One region of the Pseudomonas sp. MWU13-2517 genome, then DNA from elsewhere that is predicted to be linked to it. Evidence: predicted binding sites of a transcription regulator. Region 1 holds the regulator's gene; each other region holds the start of a gene.
What was found. The regulator FliA, encoded in region 1, starts transcription of late flagellar genes. The targets are predictions, from matches to a motif close to CTAAAGTTTNNNNNNNNNNNGCCGNTAA.
Positions count from the first base shown of each region.

Region 1 (7,136 bases):
CGGTGACCCACGTCGACCCGGGCCAGTCCCTGGCCAACGCCCTTGACCCGCTGTTGCGCAAGCGCGTGGTGTTGATCGATACCGCCGGCCTGCAAGCCAGCGATCCGGCGCTGCGCATGCAATTGGAAAGCCTGGCCGGGCGTGGCATCAAGTCGAAAAATTACCTGGTGCTTGCAACCACCAGCCAGAAACAGGTTCTTACCGCTGCGTACCATAGCTACAAGCGCTGCGGCCTGGCCGGTTGCATCCTCACCAAACTCGACGAAACTGCAAACCTGGGCGAGGTGTTGAGCCTGGCTATCGGGCATGAATTACCGGTCGCCTACCTGACCGACGGGCCGCGGATTCCAGATGATTTGCATCTGCCGCGTCGTCATCAGCTGGTCAGCCGTGCTGTCAGTGTGCAAATGCAAGAAGAGCCTAGCGAGGAAGCGATGGCTGATATGTTCGCCGACCTTTACCACAACCCGGCAAAACGGGTGGGGTGAGGCATGATGAGCACTGTGAAATGTATCTACATTGATGGTCTGCAAGCGATTCGCGCGACCACGCCATGTAGCCTGCGTCTAAGCAAGACAAGGTAAAGAAATAAAATGGGCAGCATGCATCCTGTACAGGTGATCGCGGTGACCGGCGGCAAAGGTGGCGTCGGGAAAACTAACGTGTCGGTGAATTTGTCCCTGGCCCTGGCAGAGCTTGGCCGTCGCGTCATGCTGTTGGATGCTGACCTGGGTCTGGCGAACGTTGACGTTCTGCTGGGGCTGACACCCAAACACACCCTCGCCGACGTGATCGAGGGCCGCTGCGAGCTGCGCGATGTGCTGCTGCAGGGCCCCGGTGGCATTCGCATCGTGCCGGCCGCCTCGGGCACCCAGAGCATGGTGCACCTGAGCCCGGCGCAGCATGCCGGCCTGATCCAGGCGTTCAGCGATATCGGCGACAACCTCGACGTGTTGGTGATCGATACCGCCGCCGGGATCGGCGAATCCGTGGTCAGCTTCGTGCGCGCCGCGCAGGAAGTGTTGCTGGTGGTCTGCGATGAACCCACCTCGATCACCGACGCCTACGCCCTGATCAAACTGCTTAACCGTGACTACGGCATGAACCGCTTCCGGGTGCTGGCCAACATGGCCCAAAGCCCGCAGGAAGGCCGAAACCTGTTCGCCAAGTTGACCAAGGTCACGGACCGTTTCCTCGATGTGGCCTTACAATACGTTGGCGCAGTTCCCTACGACGAGTCGGTGCGCAAGGCTGTGCAAAAGCAGCGTGCAGTCTATGAAGCGTTTCCTCGTTCCAAGTGCGCGCTGGCGTTCAAGGCGATTGCCCAGAAGGTCGATACCTGGCCGTTGCCCGCCAACCCGCGTGGGCATCTGGAGTTTTTCGTCGAGCGATTGGTGCATCAGACGAGCGCAGGACCGGTGCTATGACATCCAGCGGCTACAACCTTTACAAAAAATCGGCGCGTGACAGTCAAGGCGAATTGATCGAGCGTTACGCGCCCCTGGTCAAGCGCATCGCCTACCACCTGCTGGCGCGTCTGCCGGCCAGTGTGCAGGTGGAGGACCTGATCCAGGCCGGCATGATCGGCCTGCTCGAAGTGTCGACCAAATACGACGCGAGCAAAGGCGCGAGTTTCGAGACCTATGCGGGTATCCGTATCCGTGGTGCGATGCTCGATGAAGTGCGTAAAGGGGATTGGGCGCCGCGTTCGGTACATCGCAATACGCGAATGGTCAGTGACGCAATTCGCGCAATTGAAGCAAAAACCGGTCGCGACGCTAAAGATCATGAAGTTGCGGCCGAACTCCAATTGAGTCTCGATGATTATTACGGGATTTTGAACGATACCTTGGGCAGCCGCCTGTTCAGTTTCGACGACCTGTTGCAGGACGGCGAACACGAAGGGCTGCACGAGGACGGCGCGAGTGCACATCTCGAACCGTCGCGCGACTTGGAAGATGAGCGTTTCCAGGGGGCGTTGGCGGACGCGATTGCCAATTTGCCGGAGCGTGAGCGACTGGTGTTGGCGCTGTACTACGACGAAGAGCTGAACCTCAAGGAAATCGGTGAGGTCCTGGGGGTCAGCGAATCGCGTGTCAGCCAACTGCATAGCCAGTGCGCGGCTCGCTTGCGGGGGCGATTGGGAGAGTGGCGCGCGCGCTGACAGGCAGTGTGGGGACACTGCAGACGCGCCGCGAAAGTCGAAGGCTTTCGCGGGGTCGTGCCGTGGTGCCCTGGGCAGTCCTTTTTTGTGTAACGCCTGTTGATTGAAATGGCGCGTCCAGGTGCTGGGCGCGTTTAAGACTGCTTGGAGGTCGAATTGGACAAGAACATGAAAATCCTCATCGTTGATGACTTCTCAACGATGCGGCGGATCATAAAAAATCTGTTGCGTGACCTTGGGTTCACCAACACGATCGAGGCGGATGACGGCCTGACTGCGATTCCGATCCTCAACAGTGGGGCCATCGACTTTCTGGTAACCGACTGGAACATGCCGGGCATGACCGGTATCGAGCTGCTGCGCCACGTGCGCGCCGATGAAAAACTGCGCAGCCTGCCTGTGCTGATGGTGACCGCTGAAGCCAAGCGTGAACAGATCATCGAAGCCGCCCAAGCCGGGGTCAACGGTTACGTGGTCAAACCATTCACCGCATTGGCCTTGAAAGAGAAGATCGAAAAAATCTTCGAACGCATCGGTCATTGATGCTGCCACGGGGGCGCTATGGAGCAAAATGAAACGTCACAGGGAGACTTTGAGTCGACCCTGAAAAAGCATGCTCTTCAGTTGGTCGAGTGCCTTGAAAAAGGTCAGTTCGGCGACGCAGTGCAGTTAATCCATGAGCTCAACCAGACTCGTGACCGCGGCCTGTATCAGGAAGTGGGCAAGCTGACGCGAGAGCTGCACAGTGCGATCGTCAATTTCCAGATTGACCCGCACATGCCCCAGGCCGAAGAGATTTCGCAAATCACCGATGCCACCGAACGCCTGTCCTATGTGGTCAAGCTGACTGAGGCGGCGGCCAACCGCACCATGGACCTGGTGGAAAACGCCACGCCTCTGGTCACCGGCATGGCCAACGAAGCCCAGGCCCTCAGCGTTGACTGGGGCCGCTTCATGCGCCGGGAAGTGGGCGCGGAAGAGTTTCGTGAGTTGGCGCGTCGGGTTGAAGGTTTCCTGTCGCGCAGTGAGCAGGATAACCGCACGGTTTCCAGCAACCTCAACGACATTCTGCTGGCCCAGGATTACCAGGACCTTACCGGTCAAGTGATCAAGCGGGTGACCCAACTGGTCACCGAAGTGGAAAGCAATTTGCTCAAATTGGTGCTGATGGCCGGCCAGGTCGACCGCTTTGCCGGTATCGAACATGACCGCGCAGCGATCCTTTCGGAAAAAGATCCACAAAAACACCTCGCCAAGGGTGAAGGTCCGCAGATTCATGCCGATAAACGTGAAGACGTCGTATCCGGTCAAGATGACGTAGACGATTTGCTGTCCAGTTTAGGCTTTTAGGTCCTGATAACGGCAAATGACGGTCGCGCCACGCCCCGCAAGGTGCAAGGCCAGGCATGAGGAGAGAGGTTTGGTTTTTCCAAATGAACGACGAATAACGACGGCTTGCGCCTTGCGGGGCGCGATCTGCCATTTGCCGTTATCAGGACCTACAGGAGCACCCACATGAGCTTCGGCGCCGATGAAGAGATCCTTCAGGATTTCCTTGTAGAGGCCGGCGAAATATTAGAGCAACTGTCCGAGCAACTGGTCGAGCTGGAAAGCCGCCCGGATGATGCGAACCTGCTCAATGCAATTTTTCGCGGTTTTCACACTGTAAAAGGGGGCGCCGGCTTCCTCCAGCTCCATGAGCTGGTGGAGTGCTGCCACATCGCCGAGAACGTGTTCGACATCCTGCGCAAGGGTGAGCGTCACGTCGATTCGGAGTTGATGGACGTGATTCTCGAAGCACTGGATGCGGTCAACGGCATGTTCAGCCAGGTCCGTGATCGTGCACCGATTACGGCCGCCACCCCTGAACTGCTGGCCGCCCTGGCGCGCTACGCGGAACCTGCCGACACCTCGGCCGCGCCGGCTGTGGAAGCGGCACCGGAACCGGTTGCCGAGCCTGAGGCCGATGTGACGGATAGCGAGTTCGAGCAACTGCTCGATTCCCTCAGCGCCGTGAAGGCCGAAGCTGAAGCGCCTGCGGCACCTGTCGCGGCACCGACCAGCGAAGACATCACCGACGCCGAATTCGAATCCTTGCTCGACCAGTTGCATGGCAAGGGCCAGTTCGCTGCCGACGCCGTGGCACCTGCCGCAGCCCCTGTAGCGCCTGCGGCCTCGGCCAGCACCGACATTACCGACGACGAGTTCGAAGCGTTGCTCGACCAACTGCACGGCAAAGGCACGTTTGTGGCCGAAGCCCTGCCGGAAGTCGCGGCGACGGCTGCTGCGCCTGCTGCCAGCCCGGAACCCGCCAGCAACGGGCTGATTTCCGAGAACGAATTCGAAGCCTTGCTCGATGAGTTGCATGGCAAGGGCAAGTTCGGCGAAGTGGCCCCGGCGGCTGCCGCGACCGCGACCCCCGTAGCGGCAAAACCTGCCCCTGCACCTGCTGCTGCCCCTGCACCCGCACCTGCTGCCAAGCCCGCCCCGGCCCCTGCAGCGGCGCCGGCCCCTGCGCGTGCCGCCGCTGCTCCGGTGGCCGAAAAGCCTGCCAGCGAAGCCGAAACCACCGTGCGTGTGGACACGGCGCGGCTGGACGACATCATGAACATGGTCGGCGAACTGGTGCTGGTACGTAACCGCCTGGTGCGCCTGGGCCTGAGCAGTGGCGATGAGTCGATGCAGAAGGCCGTGTCGAACCTCGACGTGGTCACTGCCGACCTGCAGACCGCTGTGATGAAAACGCGGATGCAGCCGATCAAGAAAGTCTTCGGCCGCTTCCCACGCCTGGTACGCGACCTCGCGCGGCAGCTCAAGAAAGAGATCAACCTGGAACTGGTGGGCGAAGAAACCGACCTGGACAAAAACCTCGTCGAGGCCCTGGCCGATCCGCTGGTCCACTTGGTGCGCAACGCGGTCGACCACGGTGTCGAAACCCCTGAAGAACGTGAAGCTTCGGGCAAGTCCCGCGGCGGCAAAGTGATTCTGGCGGCCGAGCAAGAGGGCGACCATATCCTGCTGTCGATTACCGATGACGGTAAGGGCATGGATCCGACCATCCTGCGCAATATCGCGGTCAAGCGCGGTGTGATGGATAAAGATGCGGCCGACCGCCTGACCGACACCGAGTGCTACAACCTGATCTTCGCTCCGGGCTTCTCGACCAAGACCGAGATTTCCGACGTGTCCGGTCGTGGCGTGGGCATGGACGTGGTGAAGACCAAGATCAGCCAGCTCAACGGCTCGATCAACATCTACTCGACCAAGGGCCAGGGCTCGAAGATCGTGATCAAGGTGCCGTTGACCTTGGCGATCATGCCGACCCTGATGGTGATGCTGGGCAACCAGGCGTTCGCGTTCCCACTGGTCAACGTCAACGAGATCTTCCACCTCGACCTGTCACGTACCAATGTGGTGGACGGGCAGGAAGTGGTGATCGTGCGCGATAAAGCGCTGCCGCTGTTCTACCTCAAGCGCTGGCTGGTTGCATCGGCTGCCCATGAAGAGCAGCGCGAAGGCCACGTAGTGATTCTGTCCGTGGGCACCCAGCGTATCGGGTTTGTGGTCGATCAACTGGTGGGCCAGGAAGAAGTGGTCATCAAGCCTTTGGGCAAAATGCTGCAGGGAACCCCGGGCATGTCGGGTGCGACCATCACCGGTGACGGTCGGATCGCGCTGATTCTCGATGTTCCGAGCATGCTCAAGCGTTACGCCGCTCGGCGTATTTGATTCTGGTGGGGCTTGGGCGACTTGTCCGCCCCACCTAACGGAGTGTTTATGGCAGTCAAGGTCCTGGTGGTGGACGATTCGGGTTTCTTCCGCCGCCGCGTCTCGGAAATTCTTTCCGCCGATCCAACCATTCAGGTAGTCGGCACGGCCACCAACGGCAAAGAGGCGATTGATCAAGCCATTGCGTTGAAGCCGGACGTGATTACCATGGACTACGAGATGCCGATGATGGATGGCATTACGGCAGTTCGACACATCATGCAACGCTGCCCGACTCCGGTGTTGATGTTCTCTTCGCTGACCCACGAAGGCGCCAGGGTAACCCTGGATGCGCTGGACGCAGGGGCGGTGGACTTCCTGCCGAAGAATTTCGAGGACATCTCGCGCAACCCCGAGAAGGTCAAGCAGATGCTGTGTGAGAAGGTGCACAGCATTTCCCGCAGTAACCGTCGTAGCCTGTTCAGCACGCCTGCGCCCGCGCCGGTTGCGGCACCTGCGCCGACAACGTCCTCATTCGCGCGTCCGGCGCCTGCGCCTGTGGCGCGACCTGCCGTGGCGCCGGCGCGCGCCCCTGCGTCGAGTGCTCATTCGCCTGCGCCCAAGCGCAAGGCCTACAAGTTGGTGGCTATCGGTACCTCCACCGGCGGCCCGGTTGCACTGCAACGCGTATTGACGCAACTGCCGGCCAACTTCCCGGCGCCGATCGTGCTGGTGCAGCATATGCCCGCGGCGTTTACCAAGGCCTTCGCCGAACGCTTGGACAAGCTGTGCCGCATCAGCGTCAAGGAAGCCGAAGACGGCGACATCCTGCGCCCTGGCCTGGCATTGCTGGCTCCAGGCGGCAAGCAGATGATGGTGGATGGCCGTGGCGCGGTGAAAATCCTGCCGGGCGATGAACGCCTGAACTACAAACCGTGTGTAGATATCACCTTTGGTTCGGCGGCCAAGTCCTACAGCGACAAAGTTCTGGCGGTGGTACTCACCGGCATGGGCGCTGACGGCCGCGAAGGCGCCCGTCTGCTCAAGCAGGGTGGCAGCACGATCTGGGCCCAGGATGAGGCCAGTTGCGTGATCTATGGCATGCCCATGGCCATCGTCAAGGCCGACCTGGCCGACGCCGTGTACAGCCTGGACGACATCGGCAAGCATCTGGCGGAGGCGTGCCTCTGATGGATGTATTGAGCTTGATCGGCATCACCCTGGCGTTTGTCGCGATCATCGGCGGCAACTTCCTCGAAGGCGG
Region 1 covers NZ_JALMFA010000005.1:4,776-11,911, reverse strand. Annotated here, with positions in the region: gene flhF (flagellar biosynthesis protein FlhF) at 1-488, shown strand, start outside; gene fleN (flagellar synthesis regulator FleN) at 594-1,427, shown strand; gene fliA (RNA polymerase sigma factor FliA) at 1,424-2,164, shown strand; gene M5B97_RS08600 (chemotaxis response regulator CheY) at 2,333-2,707, shown strand; gene M5B97_RS08595 (protein phosphatase CheZ) at 2,726-3,514, shown strand; gene M5B97_RS08590 (chemotaxis protein CheA) at 3,680-5,893, shown strand; gene M5B97_RS08585 (chemotaxis response regulator protein-glutamate methylesterase) at 5,942-7,063, shown strand; gene M5B97_RS08580 (flagellar motor protein) at 7,063-7,136, shown strand, end outside.

Region 2 (7,136 bases), on a different contig from region 1:
GGGGATGATGTGTCAGTACATGGTCATCGAGAGTTGGCTGAACGAGCAGGCGGACGCCAAGCAGCGCGGCGTGGTGTTCAGCGGTTATATGATCGCTTCCTACCTGGGCTTGGTATTGGGCCAGTTGATTCTCGTGATGCATCCCCAGCTTGGCCTGGAGCTGTTGATGTTGGTGGCGTTGTGTTTTGCCTTGTGCCTGGTGCCGGTGGCCATGACTCGGCGTATTCACCCCGCCCCGTTACATCCGGCGCCGATGGAGCCGCGCTTCTTTATCAAGCGTGTGCCACAGTCGCTGAGTACTGTGTTGGGAGCAGGCTTGATTGTGGGCTCCTTTTACGGCTTGGCGCCGCTCTACGCATCCCAGCAGGGGTTGACGACCGAACAGGTCGGTTTGTTCATGGGCTGCTGCATTTTTGCCGGTCTGGTGGTGCAGTGGCCGTTGGGCTGGTTATCGGACCGTTATGACCGCGCATTATTGATTCGCTGTTTCGCTTTGTGCCTCGCGGTGGCTGCTCTACCGCTGGCGATCATGACGCAAGTACCGTTGGAAGTGCTTTTTGTAGCGGGATTCTTGTGTTCGTTGGTGCAGTTCTGCCTGTACCCATTGGCCGTGGCCTTTTCCAATGACCACGTAGAAGGGGATCGTCGGGTATCGCTGACAGCTATGCTGCTGGTGACCTACGGCATTGGTGCCAGTGTCGGGCCGCTATTGGCGGGGGTGGTGATGAAGGTGTTCGGCAGCCATATGCTGTACGCGTTTTTCAGCCTGTGCGCGCTGATTCTGGTCTGGCGTATCCGGCCGAAGGCAGTGACTAACCTGCATCAGGTTGATGATGCCCCGCTGCATCACGTGGCAATGCCTGACAGCATGTCCAGTTCGCCATTGGTGGCTGCGCTCGATCCGCGCGTCGATGAGGCTGTGGTGCAGGAGCAGATGCAAACCGCCGCAGCGGAGCCCGTTTCTGAAGCCGGTCCGCAAGCACCGATTGAAGAGGTAGCAGCTGATACTCCGCCGGAGCATCGGGACCCGGATGATCACCCTCATCATCTGAGCAAGGCGCGCCCCTGAATGTAAAAACGGGCAGATCCCCTCAGGATCTGCCCGTTTTTTTGACGCGCCTTACAAAGCTTAAAAATCGTCATCCTTGTCGAAGCGTCGCGCTTCACGCTGTAGCTGGTACACAAACCGTTCTACCTGGCGCTGCACCAGGCCGCTCATGTTATGAAAGCGCACGCCGGCGAAGGTGGTATTGATCTTGTCTTCGAAGTGCAGGTAACGCAGTTCGACGGAGGTGCTCATGCTGCCAAAGGGCAGGGCGGCGACGAAACGGTCATAGACCTGCCCCAGTTGCAGGCGCTCGGATATGTCGCCTTCAAAGCGCAGCTTGCAGCCGGTAGCAGAAATATCCAGCAGCTTGCCACTGATCGGTGCCTTGAGCTTCTCGCCGCCCAGCTCGATACTCACCAACTGCGCCAGCTTCAACGCTGCGCGGAAGGCATTGCGTCGCTGATGGTAGACCACTTCGTCAGGCATGCTGCCGGTGTAAATGCGGTGGCCACTTTTCTCGCTGATGACGAGCGTACCACTGCTTTCCCAGGCAACCCGCACTCCGTCATGGAAACCTTCAATGCGGAAGGGTTCGCCATTCTCGAGATAGCGTTCACCATCGCGGGGAATCATTTCGTCCAGGGCCAGCGTCTTGCTGTCCCGGTCAACGTCTACCAGGTAACTTTGAAAGCGCTGGCTGCGTTCGTGGAAGGTGATGATCAGTGGATCATGGCTTTCCTGCAGCATTCGCAAAGTGCCGGCGATTTCCAGAGGCGTGGTGAGGACCTTCGGTGGCTGCGGGGCATCTTCCGCATTAAGGGCGTTGAACACGGTTCTTCCATCTCCAGACAAAATACGACTACACGCAAGAAAGGGCATTTTGCCAGTATGTGGCGTGCCTTGGATAGGTCGCGCGGTGAACCGGCCTCAGGCTTGGCTGCGGGTGCTCGGTTTGACCAGCCGCGAGGTGGAGCCTTGGGCATTGTAGAGAGCCGGCGGCTCCCCGCCGTGGAGTATACGTAACTGGTTGGCGGTCGTGGCTTGCTGAAGCTGGATCGACTGACCGTTGAGCAAATTGGCTTCCTGGCATTGTGCGAGCAATTGATTGAGCGCACTGCTCTGCGTCAGTAGTTGGTCGCCGACCGAGGAGTGACTGGCCAGCTGGGCGAGGCCGTCGTGATCAGCCGGGAGGCCCAGGCTGATAAGAATTTCGCTGCGCTTCTTGCCGTGTTGTTCAAGCAGCACAATCAGCGATTGTTTGCGCGCCAGGATTTCTTCCAGCAAGGGCATATCCCGGCCATACAGGGCCAGGGATTCTTCTTTGAGCAACTCGAGCAAATGTTGCGTCGGCGCTAGATCATCAATGATCAGTTGGAGCAAATGTTCGTCGTGGTGCATGGCTGGCCTTGGGTTTTAAGCGTCCAAAAGCCCAGCGCAGGCCTTTGCCTAGCGCTCGGCTTCGAAGTTAAGCAGCTTGCTGGCTACACGGTTGCTGTCCACTTTATAGCTGCCATCGGCGACAGCCTGTTTCAACTCGGCCACACGGGCTTTATTGACAACCGGTTGATCGCGCAGCGAGTCAGTGACCTTCTGCAACTGTTGAGCCTCATTGCTCAGGTGTACCGATTCCCCGCTTTGGCTGGCACCAGTCTGCTCTGCCTTGGTGGGAGCAGGCTGGGACTTGGCTTCCACGCTGTCCTTTGCGCCGCCGGTGCGCGTAGAGCCGGGTAAAGCCGGGGTGTTATTCAAACGACTGAAATCAATGACCATGATAAAAAACCTCTGGGTATTTGGACGCTTGCCATGTTTTCGGCCATACCCGGATAAACTTTAGGCGCGATTGACAATAAATCTCGATGCTCGGAGGTTCAGCGCATAGTGTAGGAAAAGCATGCGTCCTATGCCAGTGAACTCTATAAAGCCACCTCGACTTGTCCCGGCGCCGTCACTTGCGCCTTGATCACACGGTTGGAGTTGAGATTCTTGACGCGAATCTGCTCGCTCATGCCACCGTTGGACAGTGCTTCCCCCGGCATTTTTACAGTCAGTGCGCCGCTGCTGGCGGAAATCACCACCTGATCCCCCTTGCGGATCACCTCGGCCTGTTCCAGGTGGACCAAGGTGATGACTTGATCGGTGACCATTGGTCGGGTCAATTTCTGCCCGATGGCTTGATCTACCGATGTGAGATACCCCTGGTTGATCAGGCTGATATCACGTTCGCGCAGGGCAACGTCTTCGAAACCGATGATGCCGGTCCGCTTCAGCGGGCGCGTAACCACTACGACATCACGGAACAATTTGACTTGAGCCGGCACGAACACGGTCCAGGGCGAAGTGCCTTCACAGCGTACTTTGACCGTGACACGACCGATAGGCTGGGCAGGGCTTTCCAAGGTTGCAGTCAATTCTTTGTCGCACATCGGCATGCGTAGGCGAGGGTCTAACTGATTGACTTGGATCTCGTAGCGTCCTGGCGTTTGTGTGGTTGCCAGATAATCTTCTACAGTGAACTCAAGAAAGCCCTGCGTGACGCCGATAAGTAGATCAGGCAATGTGACGTTATCACCCCGGGCCGTGGCGCCTGCCGTCAAGGCAAGCAATACCATCGTGACGCAGAGCAATCTGCGGTAGCGAAGGCGAAGGTGTCGGGAAACTGTCGTTTTAATGTCCATGGCCAATAAATAGCAAAGCTCGTGCCGTTTAGTGTTAGGGCGCTCTGCCCTGTAGGTATGGCCCAAAGTTTTAGCGTAGGAGTGCAGGCATGGCAGGTGTAATGGATTCAGTAAACCAGCGTACACAGCTGGTAGGGCAGAATCGCCTGGAGTTGTTGCTTTTTCGCCTCGACGGCACCCAGCTATATGGCATCAATGTATTTAAAGTGCGGGAAGTGTTGCAGTGTCCCAAATTGACGATCATGCCCAAGTCCAGTCCGGTGGTATGTGGCGTGGCCAATATCCGCGGGGCGACCATCCCGATTCTTGACCTGGCCTTGGCTACGGGCTCCACTGGTTTGCAAGACCGTGGAAGCCCGTTCGTGATCATCACGGAATACAACACCAAGACCCAAGGTTTCCTGGTGCGCTCGGTGGAACGTATCGTCAACATGAACTGGGAAGAGATCCATCCGCCGCCCAAGGGTACCGGGCGCGATCACTACCTCACGGCAGTGACGCGGGTTGATAACCAATTGGTGGAAATCATCGATGTGGAAAAAATTCTTGCTGAAGTGGCGCCGACCTCGGAAGCCATCTCGGTAGGCGTGGTGGATGCTGAAACCGCGCACAAGGCCGTGTCCCTGCGTGTATTGACCGTGGATGACTCCTCGGTCGCGCGCAAGCAGGTCACTCGCTGCCTGCAAACCGTCGGCGTAGATGTTGTGGCGCTCAATGACGGTCGCCAGGCTCTGGATTACCTGCGTAACCTGGTAGATGAGGGCAAGAAGCCGGAGGAGGAATTCCTGATGATGATTTCCGACATCGAGATGCCGGAAATGGATGGCTATACCCTCACGGCTGAAATACGCAGCGATCCACGCATGCAAAAATTGCATATCATCCTGCATACTTCATTGTCGGGTGTATTCAATCAGGCAATGGTCAAGAAAGTCGGCGCTGATGACTTCCTGGCCAAATTTCGTCCTGATGACCTGGCATCCCGGGTAGTCGACCGGATCAAGGCAGCAGATCATGGCTAGGGGGACATTCCCCCCTGGCGGTCACACGATTTAAGAGGCGGTATCATTGTCTACGGGTAATTTGGATTTCGAACAGTTCCGGGTCTTCCTGGAAAAGGCCTGTGGCATATTGCTCGGTGAAAACAAGCAGTACCTGGTATCCAGCCGTCTCAACAAGCTGATGGAGCAGCAGGGTATCAAGTCGCTGGGCGAATTGGTTCAGCGCATCCAGGGACAGCCGCGCAGTGGGCTCAAGGAAATGGTGGTCGATGCGATGACCACCAACGAGACCTTGTGGTTTCGCGACACGTACCCCTTTGAGGTACTCAAGAGCAAAGTGCTGCCGGAGGCCATCAAGGCCAGTCCGGGCCAGCGCCTGCGCATCTGGTCGGCGGCTTGTTCGTCGGGGCAGGAACCGTATTCGATCTCGATGTCCATCGATGAATTTGAGCGAACCAACATCGGCCAGTTGAAGGCGGGGGCACAAATTGTTGCCACCGATTTGTCCGGTACCATGCTCACCAACTGCAAGACGGGCGAATACGACAGCCTGGCTCTGGGCCGTGGGCTTTCTCAGGAGCGCCTGCAACGTTACTTCGAACCGAAAGGGGCAGGGCGTTGGGCGATCAAGCCGCCGATCAAGAACCGGGTGGAGTTTCGCTCGTTCAACCTGCTCGACAGTTATGCCAGCCTGGGCAAGTTCGACATGGTGTTCTGCCGCAACGTGCTGATCTATTTCTCGGCCGAAGTGAAGAAAGACATCCTGTTGCGCATCCATGGCACGCTCAAGCGTGGCGGCTACCTGTTCCTCGGGGCCTCGGAAGCGTTGAACGGTTTGCCGGATCATTACCAGATGGTGCAATGCAGTCCTGGGATCATCTACCAGGCAAAGTGATGCACCCTTGAATAAAAATGGGAGGCCCCGCAAAGGCCTCCCATTTTTTTTCGCCTCAAAGCGGCAACCCCCATTGCCGCTTTACTGGCTCTACACGGAAACCCGTTGCCGCTTTTCTGGCATTGCCGCTGGACAACATCCCGCAAACCCTTGAAATACGGGAGTTCGGAGAATTGGCATGAGCCTTGCTATAACCCAGATACGAAAAGCAGGTCAGCCTAAAGGTTTCCGCCATGAGCATCAGCTTCGATAAAGCGCTCGGTATTCACGAACAAGCCCTGGGCTTCCGCGCCCAGCGTGCTGAAGTCCTGGCCAACAACATTACCAACGCCGACACCCCGAATTACAAAGCCCGGGATCTGGATTTCTCTGCTGTGCTCGCTGCACAGCAAGACAAAACCAAGAATGGCACCTTTGCCTTGAATATGACCAATAGCCGGCATATCGAAGCACAAGGTCTGAGCAGTGGTGATGAGGCGTTGCTGTATCGCACCCCGATGCAACCGTCGATCGACCAGAACACCGTCGACGCCCAGTTGGAGCAATCGGCCTATGCCGAGAACTCGGTGAACTTTCAGGCCAGCTTCACCCTGCTCAACAGTAAATTCAAAGGGCTGATGTCAGCCCTGCGTGGAGAATAAGCCATGTCCCTGTCCAGTGTTTTCAATATTGCCGGCAGTGGCATGAGCGCGCAGACCACGCGTTTGAACACCGTCGCCAGTAACATCGCCAACGCCGAGACCGTGTCTTCGAGCATTGACCAGACCTATCGCGCCCGTCACCCGGTGTTCGCCACTATGTTTCAGGGTGGCCAGGGTAACGGCAGTGATTCGCTGTTTCAAAACCAGGACGCTGCCGGCTCCGGTGTGCAGGTGCTGGGTGTGGTCGAAGACCAGAGCAACCTTGAGGCCCGCTACGAGCCCAACCACCCGGCCGCGAACGAAAAGGGCTACGTGTACTACCCCAACGTCAATGTGGTCGAGGAAATGGCTGACATGATCTCCGCCAGCCGCTCGTTCCAGACCAATGCGGAAATGATGAACACCGCCAAAACCATGATGCAGAAGGTCCTGACCTTGGGTCAGTGATAAGGGGCGCCAAATAATGGCCATTGTTGATACCACTAATTCAGGCAATACGCCGGTTCAGGACCTGTTCAATTCCAAGGTCAATACCGCGACGAACAACAGCAGCCTCGATAGCGCTGCCAAGGCTGCAACGGGCAATCAGTCGCTGGGCAAGGACGCGTTCCTGCAACTGCTGGTGACCCAACTGAAAAACCAAGACCCACTGTCGCCCCAGGACAACGGCGCGTTCGTGGCGCAATTGGCCCAGTTCAGCAGCCTGGAAGGCATCAATACCCTGAATGACTCGGTGAATGCGATCTCCAGCAACTTCAGCTCGTCGCAAGCGCTGCAGGCATCGTCGTTGGTCGGGCGCTCGATCATCACCCAGACCGACAAAGCCACCGTCGATACCAGCAAGAGCATGACCGGCTCGGTAGCGGTGACGGCAGC
Region 2 covers NZ_JALMFA010000025.1:41,309-48,444, reverse strand. Annotated here, with positions in the region: gene M5B97_RS27120 (MFS transporter) at 1-1,069, shown strand, start outside; gene M5B97_RS27115 (flagellar brake protein) at 1,130-1,879, opposite strand; gene M5B97_RS27110 (flagellar protein FlgN) at 1,976-2,446, opposite strand; gene flgM (flagellar biosynthesis anti-sigma factor FlgM) at 2,495-2,818, opposite strand; gene flgA (flagellar basal body P-ring formation chaperone FlgA) at 2,962-3,723, opposite strand; gene M5B97_RS27095 (chemotaxis protein CheV) at 3,813-4,745, shown strand; gene cheR (protein-glutamate O-methyltransferase CheR) at 4,792-5,619, shown strand; gene flgB (flagellar basal body rod protein FlgB) at 5,853-6,260, shown strand; gene flgC (flagellar basal body rod protein FlgC) at 6,264-6,707, shown strand; gene flgD (flagellar hook assembly protein FlgD) at 6,724-7,136, shown strand, end outside.
Region 2: a site for FliA is predicted at 2,855-2,882, ahead of flgM (flagellar biosynthesis anti-sigma factor FlgM). Genes of this name have one in related genera too.

Region 3 (7,136 bases), on a different contig from region 1:
GCTGGCTGGCCTATGCGCTGATCTCGCTCGGCATGGTGCTTACGCCCGGTCCGAATATGATTTACCTCATTTCCCGCTCAATCTGCCAGGGCCGTACCGCCGGGTTGATTTCGCTGGGCGGCGTAGCCTTGGGTTTTTTGGTTTATATGCTGTGCGCGGCATTGGGGATCACGGCCTTGGTCATGGCGGTGCCGTTTGCCTATGACGCGCTGCGCTTCGGTGGTGCGCTGTATCTGATCTATATGGCCTGGCAGGCGGTCAAGCCAGGTGGACGCTCACCGTTCCAAGTGCGGGACCTGCCTCAGGACAGCCCGCGTAAGCTGTTCACCATGGGGTTGGTGACCAACCTGCTGAACCCCAAGGTGGCGGTGATGTATTTGTCGCTGCTGCCCCAGTTCATCGATCCGAACGGCCACGGCAGTGTGTTGATGCAATCGCTGGTATTGGGCTTCACGCAGATTTTCATCAGCGTGAGCGTCAACGCGACGATTGCCACCATGGCAGGTTCCATTGCTGTGTTTTTCGTCACCCGGCCCAGCTGGCAGGTGGTGCAGCGTTGGTTGATGGGCTCGGTGTTGATGGGGTTGGCGGTGCGTATGGCGGTTGAAGGGCGGCGATAGGTCGCCTTACAGGATGTCTCTAAGGTAATCCCTGAGATGGGTCAGCGGCACGCGCATGTCATCGAGTCGATCGACGTTTTGCACATCCGTCGCCAACCGCTGCAGCTCGCGGCCCATTACCGTGTCGACACCACCCAGTGCCGCAAGTGCTTGATCTACACATGCCGTTATTTTGGATTGAATAGCGGCCAAATTCCCCTGCCGCACCAACAACCCAAACACTTCCCGCTCATACCCATCCATGACCAGGTCATCGCGCAAAATCGGGCTGCCGCCGTCCGTCTCGTGCACCAGTTTCAGTGCAAAAAGCGCAACCGCTTCCAGCGTCAATTCCATGGTCTCGGTTCCTAGGCTTTGGGGGGGAGGGCGATGATCACTGTTCTGCGCATGAAAAAAAAGAGCAATGAGATGGGCAGGGGCCTCACCCGTGTCTCGGCACATCCGGGAGTAGCCGCCACAGAGCGGGCGGCAAACGGGCAGGTGCTTAAGACTCGTGAACCTGACACATTCAGCTCTCTGTTTTGAAACGCCAGAAATTGAGTCGATCTTCCGCGTCTCGTTGCCTGAAGGCTTTCGGAGACAGACCAACACTGCGCTTAAACACCTTCGAAAAACTGAACGCGTCCTGGTAGCCGATGGCTGTAGCCACCGCCTCCAGCGGCCGGTCGGTTTCAGTCAGCAGTTGAACCGCTTGTTGCATGCGTAAGGTACGCAAGTGGTTCAGTGGAGTGTCTCCCATGGTTTTGCGGAACCGTTCGGCCAACGCGGTACGCGACAAACCGGCACGCCGAGCCAACTCATCCAAGGTCCAGGCATGGGCGATTTCTTCGTGCATGAGGGCAACCACCCGTCCGATCTGAGGGTCGCTTTGCGCCTGGCTCCATCCGGCTTTTACTTTTGCGCAGTTGGCAATCACGTGGCGCAGCGCGTAGGTAAAGATAACGTCCAGTAAGCCCTGCATGACGATGCTGGCGCCGGGCGCATCGACGGCGCGCAACTCATCCACCAGCAGACCGCTGACCAATGCCAGAGGATCCAGCCGGGGCAGTTCCGTAGCTCGCAACACGGTCAATGCGGGCATCTCTGCGAAGAACGGATGGAGCGGCGCATGCCAGAACTGGTAGGCGCCGCTCAACACCGTGGCCGTCGCGTCGGGCACGCCAAGGGAAGACAAGCGGATCTGGTCAACCGGCAGCCCCTCCAGCGACGGTTGCGTACTCAGCAAATGGTCGTGACCTCGTCCCAGGACAGCCACATCGCCGCTGGCAAGGCACAGTGGCTCACCCCACTCGGGAGTGTGCACATAGACCGGCCCACGCAATACCAGATGAAGGCCAACGCTGCGCTCACAGGGAAACCGCAGTGCACGAGCGTGCGGCAGATCGCTGAGGTCGAGCAGCCTGCGTGCGACGCCGGTGTCGCGCAATATGGAACTGAGTGGATCTGCTTTTATCATCGATAATCCGGACTGCTGGACATGGAATTAGTACGAATAGCCATTATCCGTTCAATTTTTGTTGAATACCATGGACGCATCATCAATACATCCGGAGTTATACCCATGATTGTCGTCACTGGTGCTACCGGCCAACTTGGCCGTCTCGTTATCAACCAGCTGCTCGCCCGGGGTGTGCCCGCCACGAGCATTGTTGCGGCTGTGCGTACCCCCTCCAAAGCCTCCGACTTGGCCGCACGCGGGGTGGTTGTGCGTGAGGCCGATTATTCACGCCCTTCAACGTTGGAGACTGCATTTGTTGGGGCCGAGCGTGTGCTGCTGATCTCTTCCAGTGAGCTGGGGCAGCGCGTGGCTCAGCACGCATCCGTTATTGAAGCGACAAAGAAGACCGGAGTACGTCAACTCGCATACACCAGCCTGCTTCATGCCGATCACTCTCCGATGAACTTGGCTGTTGAGCACCGTGAGACTGAGGCTTTGATCGTCGCATCAGGTTTGCCATACGTCTTGCTGCGAAACGGCTGGTACGTCGAGAACTACCTTGCCAGCTTGCCCGTTGCACTCGAACAGGGTGCATTCATCGGCTCAGCCGCTGAGGGAAGGATTTCGTGGGCTTCGCGTGCTGACTATGCGGATGCGGCGGCGGCAGTACTGACCCAGCCTATCGGCGGCAACCGGATTTTCGAGTTGGCCGGTGACAGTGCGTTTACGCGCGCTGACATGGTGACCGAAATCAACCGCCAAACCGGCAAGTCGCTTCAGTACGTAAATATGCCTCGTGCTGAGTTCTACGCAGCCTTGGTGGGCGCCGGGCTGCCTGTCCCCGTCGCTGAGTTGTTAGCCGATTCCGACGATCATGCCGCACGGGATGCCCTGTTCGACGAAAGTTGCCAGATGAGTGCACTGATTGGTCGGCCGACCACGTCACTCTCCGCGTCAATAGCCACTGCGCTTGCTGCACTACAAGGCTGATTGATCGCCGATAAGTCATCTGGCGCCCACTTTTCTCCAGACGAAAAAAAGACCTTGGATTTCAAGGTCTTTTCCATTTACTGATGAAACCGGCGCCCCAACGCGTCCAGCCGCACCGCAATCGGCGGCAATCGCTCACTGCTGCTGGCCAACGTCTCTACATCCTGCGCGGTATTCTGCGCAATGCTCTGCACCGATTGCAGCCGTCCCACAATCTCCGCATTCGCCGTGGATTGCTCCCGGGTGGTCGACACGATCTGCCCATTCAACTGATCAATCTGCGAAATGTCATTGCCCACCGCGCGCAGCATCTCCACCGCCAGTTGGCTGTCTTCCACGCAGCGCTCCACCCCTTGGCGGCTGTCATGCATGGCTTCAACCGCCAGCCGGCTGCCGTGTTGCAACCCTTCAATAATCGACTTGATCTCCTGGGTAGACACCGCCGTGCGCTGCGCCAGGCTGCGTACCTCATCGGCGACCACCGCAAACCCGCGCCCTTGCTCACCCGCGCGGGCGGCTTCGATGGCGGCGTTGAGGGCCAGCAGATTGGTCTGGTTGGCGATGCTGTTGATGACTTCCATCACCGAACCGATCTGTTCGGCTTGCACGGCCAGTCCTTGGACCGTCTCGTTGGTGTCGTTTAGGCGGGTAGCGAGTTGGGTGATTTCCTGCTGGGCGCGGCCGACACTTTCCTGGCCGCGGATGATCTGCCGGCTGGCTTTACCCGCGTGCTCGACGGCGTGCTCCACGTGCACGGTGATATGGCCCATGGCGTCTTCCATGCGCTGCATGGAACCGGTCATTTGAGCGATTTCCGCCAGTTGATGGCGCGCGCCTGTTTCCAGGGTTCCGCTGGCGTGGGCCAGCTCCTGGCCGAGTTGGCCGAGGCCATGGGAGTCGCGGGCGACGCCGTCGATCAGGCCGGTGATCTGGGTCAGAAAATGGTCGAAACGGGTGGCAAGGGAAACATGGACTGTCTCCGGCTTGCCCTTGGCGGCCTCACCGCTGAACCGCGTGGTGACGGCGAGCATTTTTTCGAGCATTTCCTGGCTTTCTACTGCTTCTTTCTGGCTGTGCACCGCGAGGTAGAGGAGGGCGACCGTCTCCATCACCACGTAGAAAGCATGCACGAAAATCATGCTCCAGCCTCCGCGATGATCCATCACAAAGACCGCAAAACCCTGGTGCTGCAAGGCATGGAACACCACGTGGTGCACCGCGATGGTCACGGCGGCCACCAGGATAGGCAGCCAGTCGCGGTAGAACGTCAGCACCGCCAACAGCGCGAAGATACCGAAGTGCGATTCGATGACACCCTCGGCCTGGTTGATGTGCAACGCCGCCATGACCATCAGCCCGACACCCAGCGCACAACGCATCAGGCGAGTGCCTCCGATGACGCGATAAGCCAGGGTAAGCACCACGCTAGTGCCGCCTCCTACGAAGAGCGCTTGAAGCAGCGTGTCGTGCCAGAACGCCAGGCCCAGGGAGAACAGAGTCATCAGCCAGATCAGGGCAAGCATGATGCGGTCGGCTTTGCGGTAGTGCTCGAAGAAACGGGCTTGCGCAGGCATTCACTCTTACTCCATGTGGACAGTCCAGGGTCAGGCAAGCATGCGACGTGCCATACGCGCAGGCGGGGGAGCGAATCAGTTGTTGGGGGGGGGCGGGGGGGTGATTGGTGGTAGGAGGTTATCGGCGTTGTTGGGAGGGGCTTTAGGGGGGAGGCCGAATGCAATCAGGGTCAGACCACGACTCTTCTTCTCCAAACGCTCGCAACCCTCCAGGCTGCCCTCCGGGAATCTGTCGCCACAGATGTCATCTTGGGTATCTCCACCCCACTCAGCACATCGTCTTGTATAGGCTTGTAGCCTGATTGCGCTTCATCTTTCATAATCGGAGATACCCTGGGGGCCGCAATAGTTGAATGACCTGCGACGTCCAGGCCGATCCCACGGTGACGGTGGGGCTTTGGTGCACCTGGTGCGACTTTTTCTTCGACTTACGAGCAAAGTTCGGGGATTACTGGGGTAGTTCCATTGCAGCTACTTTGGATACGGCCACCTTGAGCTCATACTCGTAGAGTTCAATCCCAGGAATGCCGGCGGCGGCTAAGCGTATGTCGTCGCTCATCTTGCGGCAGATAATCAGCCCTCGAACCTTTTGGCCTGGCTCGGCAAGTTCGCGCCTAACCCAGTTCACATAGCGGAGAGTTTGGCCTATCACCCGGTCATAACCCTTGCTCACTTTCAGTTCGATGACGCACAGGCTGTTGTCGCGATCGATAGCCAAGATGTCGATACGGCGACCATCAGCATCATATTCGATACCACGCACGTCTTCCTCATCGACGTAGAGTCGCAACCCATGTTCGATAATTGACAAATTTTCGGCGAGATAGCGCTGCAGATCTTTTTCCAGCAAGAATTCACTTGATCCGGGCTCAGCTTCCGTCTCTGACAGATCCGCCTCGGCTTCTTGATCTTCCCCTTGTTCGATCTGTTGTACCGCATCGCCTTTCACGAGTTCGTGGATCGGTGCAGGGTCCTGCCCTGCTACATAAAGCCTGTATTGCCCTGGGCCCACCTTGAAGAGAAGATCATCCGTCGTTTTCGTAGATGGGTGATGCAGCCTGCTCGGGTCATTTGTTGAAGCCTGAACCAGATGAGCGCGAATACTTCCCTTAGCCAGCAGTGGCCAATGATCAGTAAACCATTGCAGTGCCCTAGCAACAGTGAATACCTGACCAGGCTGGATGTCCCACTCTAACAACATGTCTTTGAGGATTTCCCTCGTAGTTTTTGCGTAGATCTGGCGTCCCATTGATTTTTTCCTTCCACTACGTGTTGCGTTAGATCTGGTCAGCGATACCAAATGTAGCTCCGCCACTATTTCCGTTTTCTCTGTCGTTCCCGATTCATCGATTATTATGTCGTCAGAGCGCATTGGGGCACGGTCCCACTCATTGGCTATCACAGCTCTGTTTGTTAATGTCGAACCGGCCAATTTCTTTTACGTTTTTACTGCCGAAGATATAAATATAGGTGCCACCCAGTGCCATTATTGACCGTTCTTTTAGCCTTTCAGAGTCGCAAACAGACCGTGTGACTTTTGATTTTGCAGTGCTCAAGTCAAAGTCACTGGGGTTGGTGTCGTAATTTACCAACGTGTAATAGAACTTTATGGCGTGGCTGTTAGCCGCTTCTGCACGAACGAAAGTTGTATCTTCGTCGATCATGCGATTACCGGACATCGTTCGCGCGGTAAACATTATCAGGTCGCTGAGATAGTCGGGTTTGCTGGGCTGGGGTGGCTCCTCGAATGCCTGCTTTACCAAAACCCCCGCCAAACTCAAAAAAAGTAATCCCCACGCTGAATACCAAAATGCTTTCTTTGTTTTTTCTGTAGTCACGTCATCCTTTCCTATTGCTGATCAGGGTCAACAGCGACCCGAGCTTTCGCGCCGTTGTTCTCGTCGCCGCCTTCTGCCTTAAATGCCAGTCCAGCTTTGTCCCACAGCATAAGCGTCTGGGCGCTCGCATTCCGGATTGCGCAGTCCGATCTTCCAGCCGTAGACCTCTCCTTCCCACACCAGCACGTTACCGACAGGATGTTACTCGCTCCCCGCCCGCCACTTTTTGGCGATTGCGCGTAGTGTCTCGATCAGCAGAATACAATCGAAAATGCAATCAGGGTCAGACCACGATTCTCCTTCTCCAAACGCTCGCAACCCTCCAAGCTGCCCACCGGGAATCTCTCGCCGCAGATGGGCTTGAGCATCCGAGAAACAATAGGTGCCTATAGGCAGGTTGTTTGGAGGCGTTTGGGCTGGCGTCTTCGCAGGCAAGCCAGCTCCTACAGTGGCTCGTGTTTCAGGTCGATAGTGAGCGGTGAACAGTTATTCCGCTGGCCGCGCACTTTTCTGCAGGCGAAAAAAAAGACCTTGAATTTCAAGGTCTTTTTTTAAGATGGTGCCCCGAGGGAGACTCGAACTCCCACTCCTTTCGAAAACGGATTTTGAATCCGCCGCGTCTACCAATTCCGCCATCAGGGCTCAATGGCGGCGAAGTATAGAGATGAGATTACCG
Region 3 covers NZ_JALMFA010000007.1:117,369-124,504, forward strand. Annotated here, with positions in the region: gene M5B97_RS12020 (LysE family translocator) at 1-620, shown strand, start outside; gene M5B97_RS12025 (hypothetical protein) at 627-956, opposite strand; gene M5B97_RS12030 (AraC family transcriptional regulator) at 1,129-2,076, opposite strand; gene M5B97_RS12035 (SDR family oxidoreductase) at 2,182-3,048, shown strand; gene M5B97_RS12040 (methyl-accepting chemotaxis protein) at 3,126-4,622, opposite strand; gene M5B97_RS12045 (endonuclease NucS domain-containing protein) at 5,071-5,871, opposite strand; gene M5B97_RS12050 (hypothetical protein) at 6,011-6,460, opposite strand; partial or broken gene M5B97_RS12055 (antirestriction protein ArdR) at 6,472-6,721, opposite strand; tRNA gene M5B97_RS12060 (tRNA-Leu) at 7,018-7,102, opposite strand.
Region 3: a site for FliA is predicted at 4,741-4,768, ahead of M5B97_RS12040 (methyl-accepting chemotaxis protein). Genes of this name have one in related genera too.

Region 4 (7,136 bases), on a different contig from region 1:
CCAGGGTTGGGCGGCGTCGGTCCAATGGGCCATGGCGGCGCCAAGCAGCAGGCTGAATACCGCGCCGATGGCCAGGCTGGTCGTGATCGCAGGCCAGCCCAGGCTGGTCACCTGGCGGCCTTGCCTGACCTCGCCGGCGCGGGTCCATTGCCACCAGCCGTAGAGTTGCAGGGCGGCGTAGACCACCTGCAGCAGCATGTCGGAATAGAGCTTTACGTCGAAGAATACCCAGGTGTAGAGCAAGACCATCACCAGGCCGATGGGCCAGCACCAGGGGTTTTGTTTGACCGTCAGCCAGACAGCGATCACCCCCAGAGCGGCGGCGAACAATTCAAGCCCGGACATGGCGGTTCCTTGGGAGAGTCGAAGAGGGCGGTGATTGTAACTTCAAAATGGGGAGGGACCAATGTGGGAGGGCGCAAGCTCTCTCCCACCTGTGGAAACGCGCTAGACCTTGAATTGGCGCAGGAGCGCGTCAAGTTGTTCGCTCAAGGCGCGCAGCTGTTCACTGGCCACGCTGGACTGCTGCGCCGCCAACGCCGTGCTATGGGACAAACCGGCCGCTTCGGTCACGTTCTGGTTGATGTCTTCCACGACATGCGCCTGTTGCAGGGTGGCGCTGGCGATTGACGCGTTCAGCCCGTTGAGGTTGTGCAGCGCCTGGCCGATGGCCGTGAGGCTGGCGCCGGCCTGGCCCGCTTGCTCAATGGTCAGTTGCGAGGCCGTGTGACTGTCACTGATGACCTTGACCGCCGCTTCCGAATGACCTTGCAGGCGCTCGATCATCACCTGGATTTCAGCGGTGGACTTCTGCGTGCGTTGGGCCAGCAGGCGGACTTCATCGGCCACCACCGCAAAGCCGCGGCCTTGCTCGCCGGCGCGGGCGGCTTCAATCGCCGCGTTGAGCGCCAGCAGGTTGGTCTGGTCGGCGATGGAGCGGATCACCTCAAGCACGCTGCCGATCTGCGTACTTTCGCTGGACAGCGTGCGGATCACTTCCACGGCCTGGCCGATGGTGCCGGAGAGCCGGTCGATCTGTTGCAGGCTGCCGTCGATGTTCACCTGGCCCTGTTGCGCTTGAGCCTGGGCGTCGCGCATTTCGCTGGCGGCGTGCTCGGCGTTTTTCGCCACGTCCTGCACGCCATAGGTGACTTCATTGATGGCCGTCGCCACCAGTTCCATCTGCTGCGACTGTTGCTGGCTGCGGTCATGGGCCTGGCTGGCATTGGTGCCAAGCTCCGTGGACGACTGGCCCAGCGCGTTGGCGCAGGCCTGCAACTGGCCGATCACCTGGCGCAGTTTTGTCGTGAAGGCATTGAAGTGCAGGGACAGTTGGGTGACTTCGTCGCGCCCGTGGGTGTCGAGGCTACGGGTCAGGTCGCTTTCGCCACTGGCGATATTGGCCATGGCGTTTACGGCCTGTTGCAACGGGTGCAGGATGCTGCGGGCAATCAGCAGCACCAGCAATGCCATCACCGCAGCGATTGCCAGGCTGATGAACGAGGTTCTCCACACTTGCACCTTGAATTCGGCCTGGACGTCATCCACGTACACGCCGGAGCCGATGATCCAGCCCCACGGCTCGAACAGTTGGATATACGAAGTTTTCTCCACCGGGGCTTCGGCTCCCGGTTTTGGCCAGCGATAGCTGACGATACCCGCGCCCTTGGCCTTGGCCAGGCTGACGAACTCGTTGAATACCGCAAACCCGTCCGGGTCGCGAATCGCCGAGAGGTTCTGGCCATCCAACTTGGGGTTGGCCGGGTGCATGATCATCACGGGCGTGAGGTCATTGATCCAGAAGTAATCATCGTGGTCATAACGCAACCCGCGCACCGCGCTCAGGGCTTGCTGCTGCGCCGCTTCCCGGGTCAGCACGCCGGTTTTCTCAAGGTTCTGGTAATACGCCAGTACGCCACTGGCGGTCTGGACCACGTGTTGGGTCTGTTGGCGCTTGGCCTGGTAGAGATCCCCATGGATCTGCTTGAGCATCAGCAAACTCAAGGTCAACAGCATCAGCACGGCGACTATCAGGATCAGCCAGAGACGTCGGCTGATCGACATGTTGCGCAAACTGTTCATCGTCCTGTCACTCCATGCTTTTTATAGTTGTGGTGCTGCTTCGACATTTCCGGCGTGTCTGATAGGCTTTCGGCCCGTAATCGGAAAACCTGAGTACTGCCTGATTTTTCACGGAATTTTTGCAGTCCGGCGTGGATTATCCAACGCCTGGCCTTCAGCGCACTCATCATCATTGAACCACTAGAAAAGACTGACGAGGCGTGCCTCGCGCATGACCTTTGGGGGAAATATGGATTTTTGGACCGCCATACAGGCATTGATTCTTGGCGTGGTGGAGGGGTTGACGGAGTTCCTGCCGATCTCCAGCACCGGTCACCAGATTATCGTAGCCGACTTGATCGGTTTCGGTGGCGAGCGTTTTGAAGCGTTCAACATCATCATTCAGTTGGGTGCGATCCTGGCGGTGGTGTGGGAATTCCGGCGCAAGATCCTCGACGTGGTGATCGGTTTGCCGACTCAGCGCAATGCCCAGCGCTTCACCGTCAACCTGATCATCGCCGTGCTGCCGGCCGTGGTGTTGGGCGTGATTTTCGCTGACCTGATCAAGCACTACCTGTTCAACCCGATCACCGTGGCCACTGCGCTGGTGATCGGCGGCGTGATCATGCTGTGGGCCGAGCGCCGTCAGCATGCCGTACACGCACACAGCGTGGATGACATCACCTGGAAGGAGGCGCTCAAGGTTGGCCTGGCCCAGTGCCTGGCGATGATTCCCGGCACTTCGCGTTCCGGGGCGACCATCATCGGCGGGTTGCTGTTCGGTCTGTCGCGCAAGACGGCCACCGAGTTCTCGTTCTTCCTGGCCATGCCCACCATGGTCGGTGCGGCGGTGTATTCGGGCTACAAGTACCGTCACTTGTTCCAGCCGGATGACCTGCCGGTATTCGCCATTGGTTTCGTCACCTCGTTCATCTTCGCGATGATCGCGGTCAAGGCGTTGCTCAAGTTCATCGCCAGCCACAGCTATGCGGCCTTTGCCTGGTACCGGATCGCGTTCGGCCTGGTGATCCTGGCGACCTGGCAGTTCGGTTGGATCGACTGGTCTGCGGTCAAACCATGAGCCTCCAGCACCCACGCTTGAAGGCGGCGATCTTTGCACTGCTGTGCGCGGCGCCGCTGACAGGGGCGGCGTTGCTGTGGTATCGCGGCGAGACGCTGATCCCGCTGGCGGCCTATGGCGTGGTCAGCGTGGTGGCGTTTTTCCTGTACTGGAGCGACAAGCGCAAGGCGCAAACCGATGCACGCCGGATCCCGGAAAACATCCTGCACGCTGTCGAGCTGGCAGGTGGTTGGCCGGGGGCGTTGATTGCCCAGCAGGTGTTTCGCCACAAGACACGCAAGGTGTCTTATCAGGTGCTGTTCTGGGTGATCGTGCTGTTGCACCAGGTGTTCTGGCTGGATCAGTTGTTCCTGGGCGGTACGTTGTTTTCAGTCCTCTAGCCGCAGCCCGACCTGCGTGCGCTTGGGCAGTTTGCTGACCACCAACTGGTGGGAGCGCTGCAACAAGCCACGCAGTTCATCGGCGCCCAGCGGGTAGGGCGTGTTCATGATGATCCACTGCGCACGGGCCAGGTACGGTGCCGGATGAATGCCCGGACGGTCCACATGGCCGAGGAACAGTTCCTTGTCGACCTTGAATGCCAGCGAGTCACCGCGCAGGTTTTGCACGGCGAACATCTTGTTGCCGGCAATCGAGAACACCCGCACGCCGCCCCATTTGTAGTCTTCCCGCGCGCCGGGCAGGCCCAGGCAGAAGGTGGCGACTTGTTCTTCGTTCATCTTCATAGCAGTCGATCTCCGCAACCTTTGAAGCCTTCTTCAAGAAAGTCGATCCAGGCACGAATGGCCGGCAGCACGCCTCGCCGATGCGGGTAAACCGCCTGCAACCAGCCCCCCGGCAACGACCATTCAGGTAGCAGTTGTACCAAGCGGCCGCTGGCCAACTCTTCTTCGCAATACATCATCGGCAGCACGGTAAAACCCAGGCCCATGATTGCACTGGCCTTGCGGACGATGAAGTCGTCGATACCCAGCCGGGCCTCCATCACCAGTTCATGGGGATGCCCATGCGGGTCGAGAATGCGCTGATGCACCATGCGGTCCGCCTCCAGGGCGCCGAGCATCGGCAGTTGCTTGAGGTCTTCGAGGGTGTTGATCTGCCGGTCATGTATAAAAGCAGGGCTGGCCACCAGTGCCGTCTGGGCCTGGCGCAGGCGCTTGGTGACCAGCAGCGGGTCTTCATCCCCCTGTTCGCGCACGCGCAGGGCGACGTCGATACCTTCAGCCACAAGGTCCACACGGCGGTTGACCAAGGTCATTTCCAGTTGAACCAGCGGATGAGCGGCGAGAAACCCGGCGACCATGTCCGGCAGCATGTGCTGCGCCATGCCCACCGGGCAACTGACCCGCAGGCGTCCACGGGGCTCGCTGGACATGCTGGCCACGGCCTCATCGGCCATTTCCGCTTCCAGCAACATTGCCTGGCAATGGCGCAAGTAGCGTTCACCCACGGCGGTGAGGGTCAGTTGCCGGGTGGTGCGCTGCAGCAGGCGGGCCCCCAGGCGTTCTTCGAGTTCGGCAATGCGCCGCGACAGGCGTGATTTGGGAATGCCCAGCAGCCGGCCGGCCGCCGCGAAACCGCCGGATTCGACAACTTTCGCGAAATAGTAGAGGTCGTTGAGGTCTTGCATGGTCGTCCCATTGTCCTGTCAATGGGACGAACTATCCGCGCCTGATCCGTACAAATCTACTTCTGGATTTAAAATTGTGCGCCGCCCATCAGCACATATTTCACATGCACATACTCGTCGATCCCGTAATAGCTGCCTTCGCGGCCGTAGCCGGATTGCTTGATGCCGCCAAATGGAATCGACGCCGTGCCCACCGAACCCGAGTTGAGAATCACCATTCCGGCCTCCAATTGGCGCGACAGACGCAACGAGCGACCGAGTGCGCTGGTATAGGCATAGGCCGCCAGGCCGAACTCGGTATGGTTGGCGCGGGCGATGACTTCTTGCTCATCCTTGAACGAGTAGATGGCAAACACCGGCCCGAAGATTTCCTCGGTTGCCAGCGGTGAGTCATCCTGCAGGCCCGTCAGCACCGTCGGCTCATAGAACAGGCCACCCTTGGCGTGGGGCTTGCCGCCCATCAATATCCTGGCGCCGGCAGCCTTGGCGTCTTCCACCAGGCGCGCGACCTTGTCGAAGCCCAGTTGATTGACCAGCGGCCCGACCACAAAGTCTTCACGCAGGCCCTGGCCCACGTCGATTTGGGCCACGCTGTGCTTCAGGCGCTTGATGAAGTCCTCAAGGATGCTGTGCTGCACAAAGATCCGGTTCGGCGAGATGCACACCTGTCCGCAGTTGCGCAGTTTAGCGCTGACCAGGCCCTTGACGGCCTCATCCAGGTTGGCGTCCTGGAACACAATAAAGGGCGCGTTGCCGCCCAGTTCCAGGGTCATTTTCTTGACCGTTGCCGCGCATTGCGCCGCGAGCAACTTGCCGACACTGGTCGAACCGGTGAACGAGATTTTGCGGATGCGCGGATCGCCGGTGAGGATCAGGCCGATTTCCCTGGGGTCGCCCACCACTACTTCCAGCACGCCCTCATCGATGCCGGCTTTGCGCGCGTATTTCAGCAGCTTGAAGGCGGTGAGCGGGGTGTCTTCGGCAGGCTTGATCACCATGGTGCAGCCGGCGGCAAGGGCCGTCGCTACCTTGCGGGTGATCATCATGAAAGGGAAGTTCCACGGGGTGATGGCCGCGACCGGGCCGATGGCCTCTTTGGTCACCACCACATTGGCGTTGCGGTCGTGGGTGGGGATGGTGTCACCGTAGACGCGTTTGGCCTCTTCGGCGTACCACTCGATAAAGCCGAGGCCGTAATCGATTTCGCCGCGCGCTTCGCTGAGGCATTTGCCGTTTTCACGGCACAGCAGTTCGGCGAAGGCTTCCTTGTCGGCTTTCACAGTGTCGTGCCAGCGGCGCAGGATGTCGCTGCGCTCCTGGGCGAGCTTGCCGGACCAGGCGGGGAAGGCGGCGCAGGCGCGGTCGATGGCGGCCTTGACGTCGGCCTGGGAGTTCTTGGCGACGCGGCCGATTTCTTCGCCGGTGGCGGGGTTGTAGACGATAAGCATGTGGGGAATCTCCGAGGGCTGAACGTGCTGATTCAGGCTACGCAAAGCGTGCTGCCGGGCGAATATCCATTCCAATGTGCTGATTGCCTATTCCTATGAGCCCATGGTCATGAAGCCCCTGGCGCGGTAACGTGCGGTTTTTATCCCGGAGCCGCCAAGCATGGGCCGTGCCGCAAGAATCATCGAACTGATGGGCAGCCTCGCGCCTGTCGAAGGCTATAATCTGAGCCCCTTGGATGATGTGCGCTTCCTGCGTTCCAACCGCCCTTTGCACCGGGTGCCGGTGCTGTACGACCCGGGTATCGTGATGGTGTGCCAGGGCCGCAAGCGCGGTTACCTGGGCGACGCGGTGTACCTGTACGACGCGCAGCATTATCTGGTGGTGTCGGTGCCGGTTCCGTTCACCATGGAAACCGATGCCAGTGAGGAGGAGCCGATGCTGGCGGTGTACCTGCGCCTGGATTTCACCCTGGCGGCGGAGCTGATGCTGCTGCTGGACGCGTTTCCCGACTTGCCCGAAGCCAAGCCCAGGGGCATGTATTCGTCGCCAATGGAAGACAAGCTGAGTGAATCACTGTTGCGTTTCCTGGAAGCCATGCATGCGCCGATGGACGCGCAATTGCTGGGGCCGACGCTGGTGCGTGAGATCTATTACCGGATCCTGACGGGCGAGCAGGGCGGTTCGATGCGCGCGGCGCTTAATCGCCAAGGCCAGTTCGGCAAGGTGGCGCGGGCGATCCGCAAGATTCATGAGTGTTACCACCAGCACCTGGATGTAGAGGCGCTGGCGCGGGAAGCGATGATGAGCGTGCCGAGCTTTCATGCGCACTTTCGTACGGTCACCGACACCTCGCCGATGCAGTACCTCAAATCCACGCGCCTGCATCAGGCGCGCCTGCTGATGTTGCGCAACGAC
Region 4 covers NZ_JALMFA010000014.1:178,645-185,780, reverse strand. Annotated here, with positions in the region: gene pnuC (nicotinamide riboside transporter PnuC) at 1-345, opposite strand, end outside; gene M5B97_RS20825 (methyl-accepting chemotaxis protein) at 448-2,082, opposite strand; gene M5B97_RS20820 (undecaprenyl-diphosphate phosphatase) at 2,312-3,142, shown strand; gene M5B97_RS20815 (DUF1294 domain-containing protein) at 3,139-3,522, shown strand; gene M5B97_RS20810 (MmcQ/YjbR family DNA-binding protein) at 3,511-3,867, opposite strand; gene M5B97_RS20805 (LysR substrate-binding domain-containing protein) at 3,864-4,772, opposite strand; gene M5B97_RS20800 (NAD-dependent succinate-semialdehyde dehydrogenase) at 4,841-6,220, opposite strand; gene M5B97_RS20795 (AraC family transcriptional regulator) at 6,381-7,136, shown strand, end outside.
Region 4: a site for FliA is predicted at 2,149-2,176, ahead of M5B97_RS20825 (methyl-accepting chemotaxis protein). Genes of this name have one in related genera too.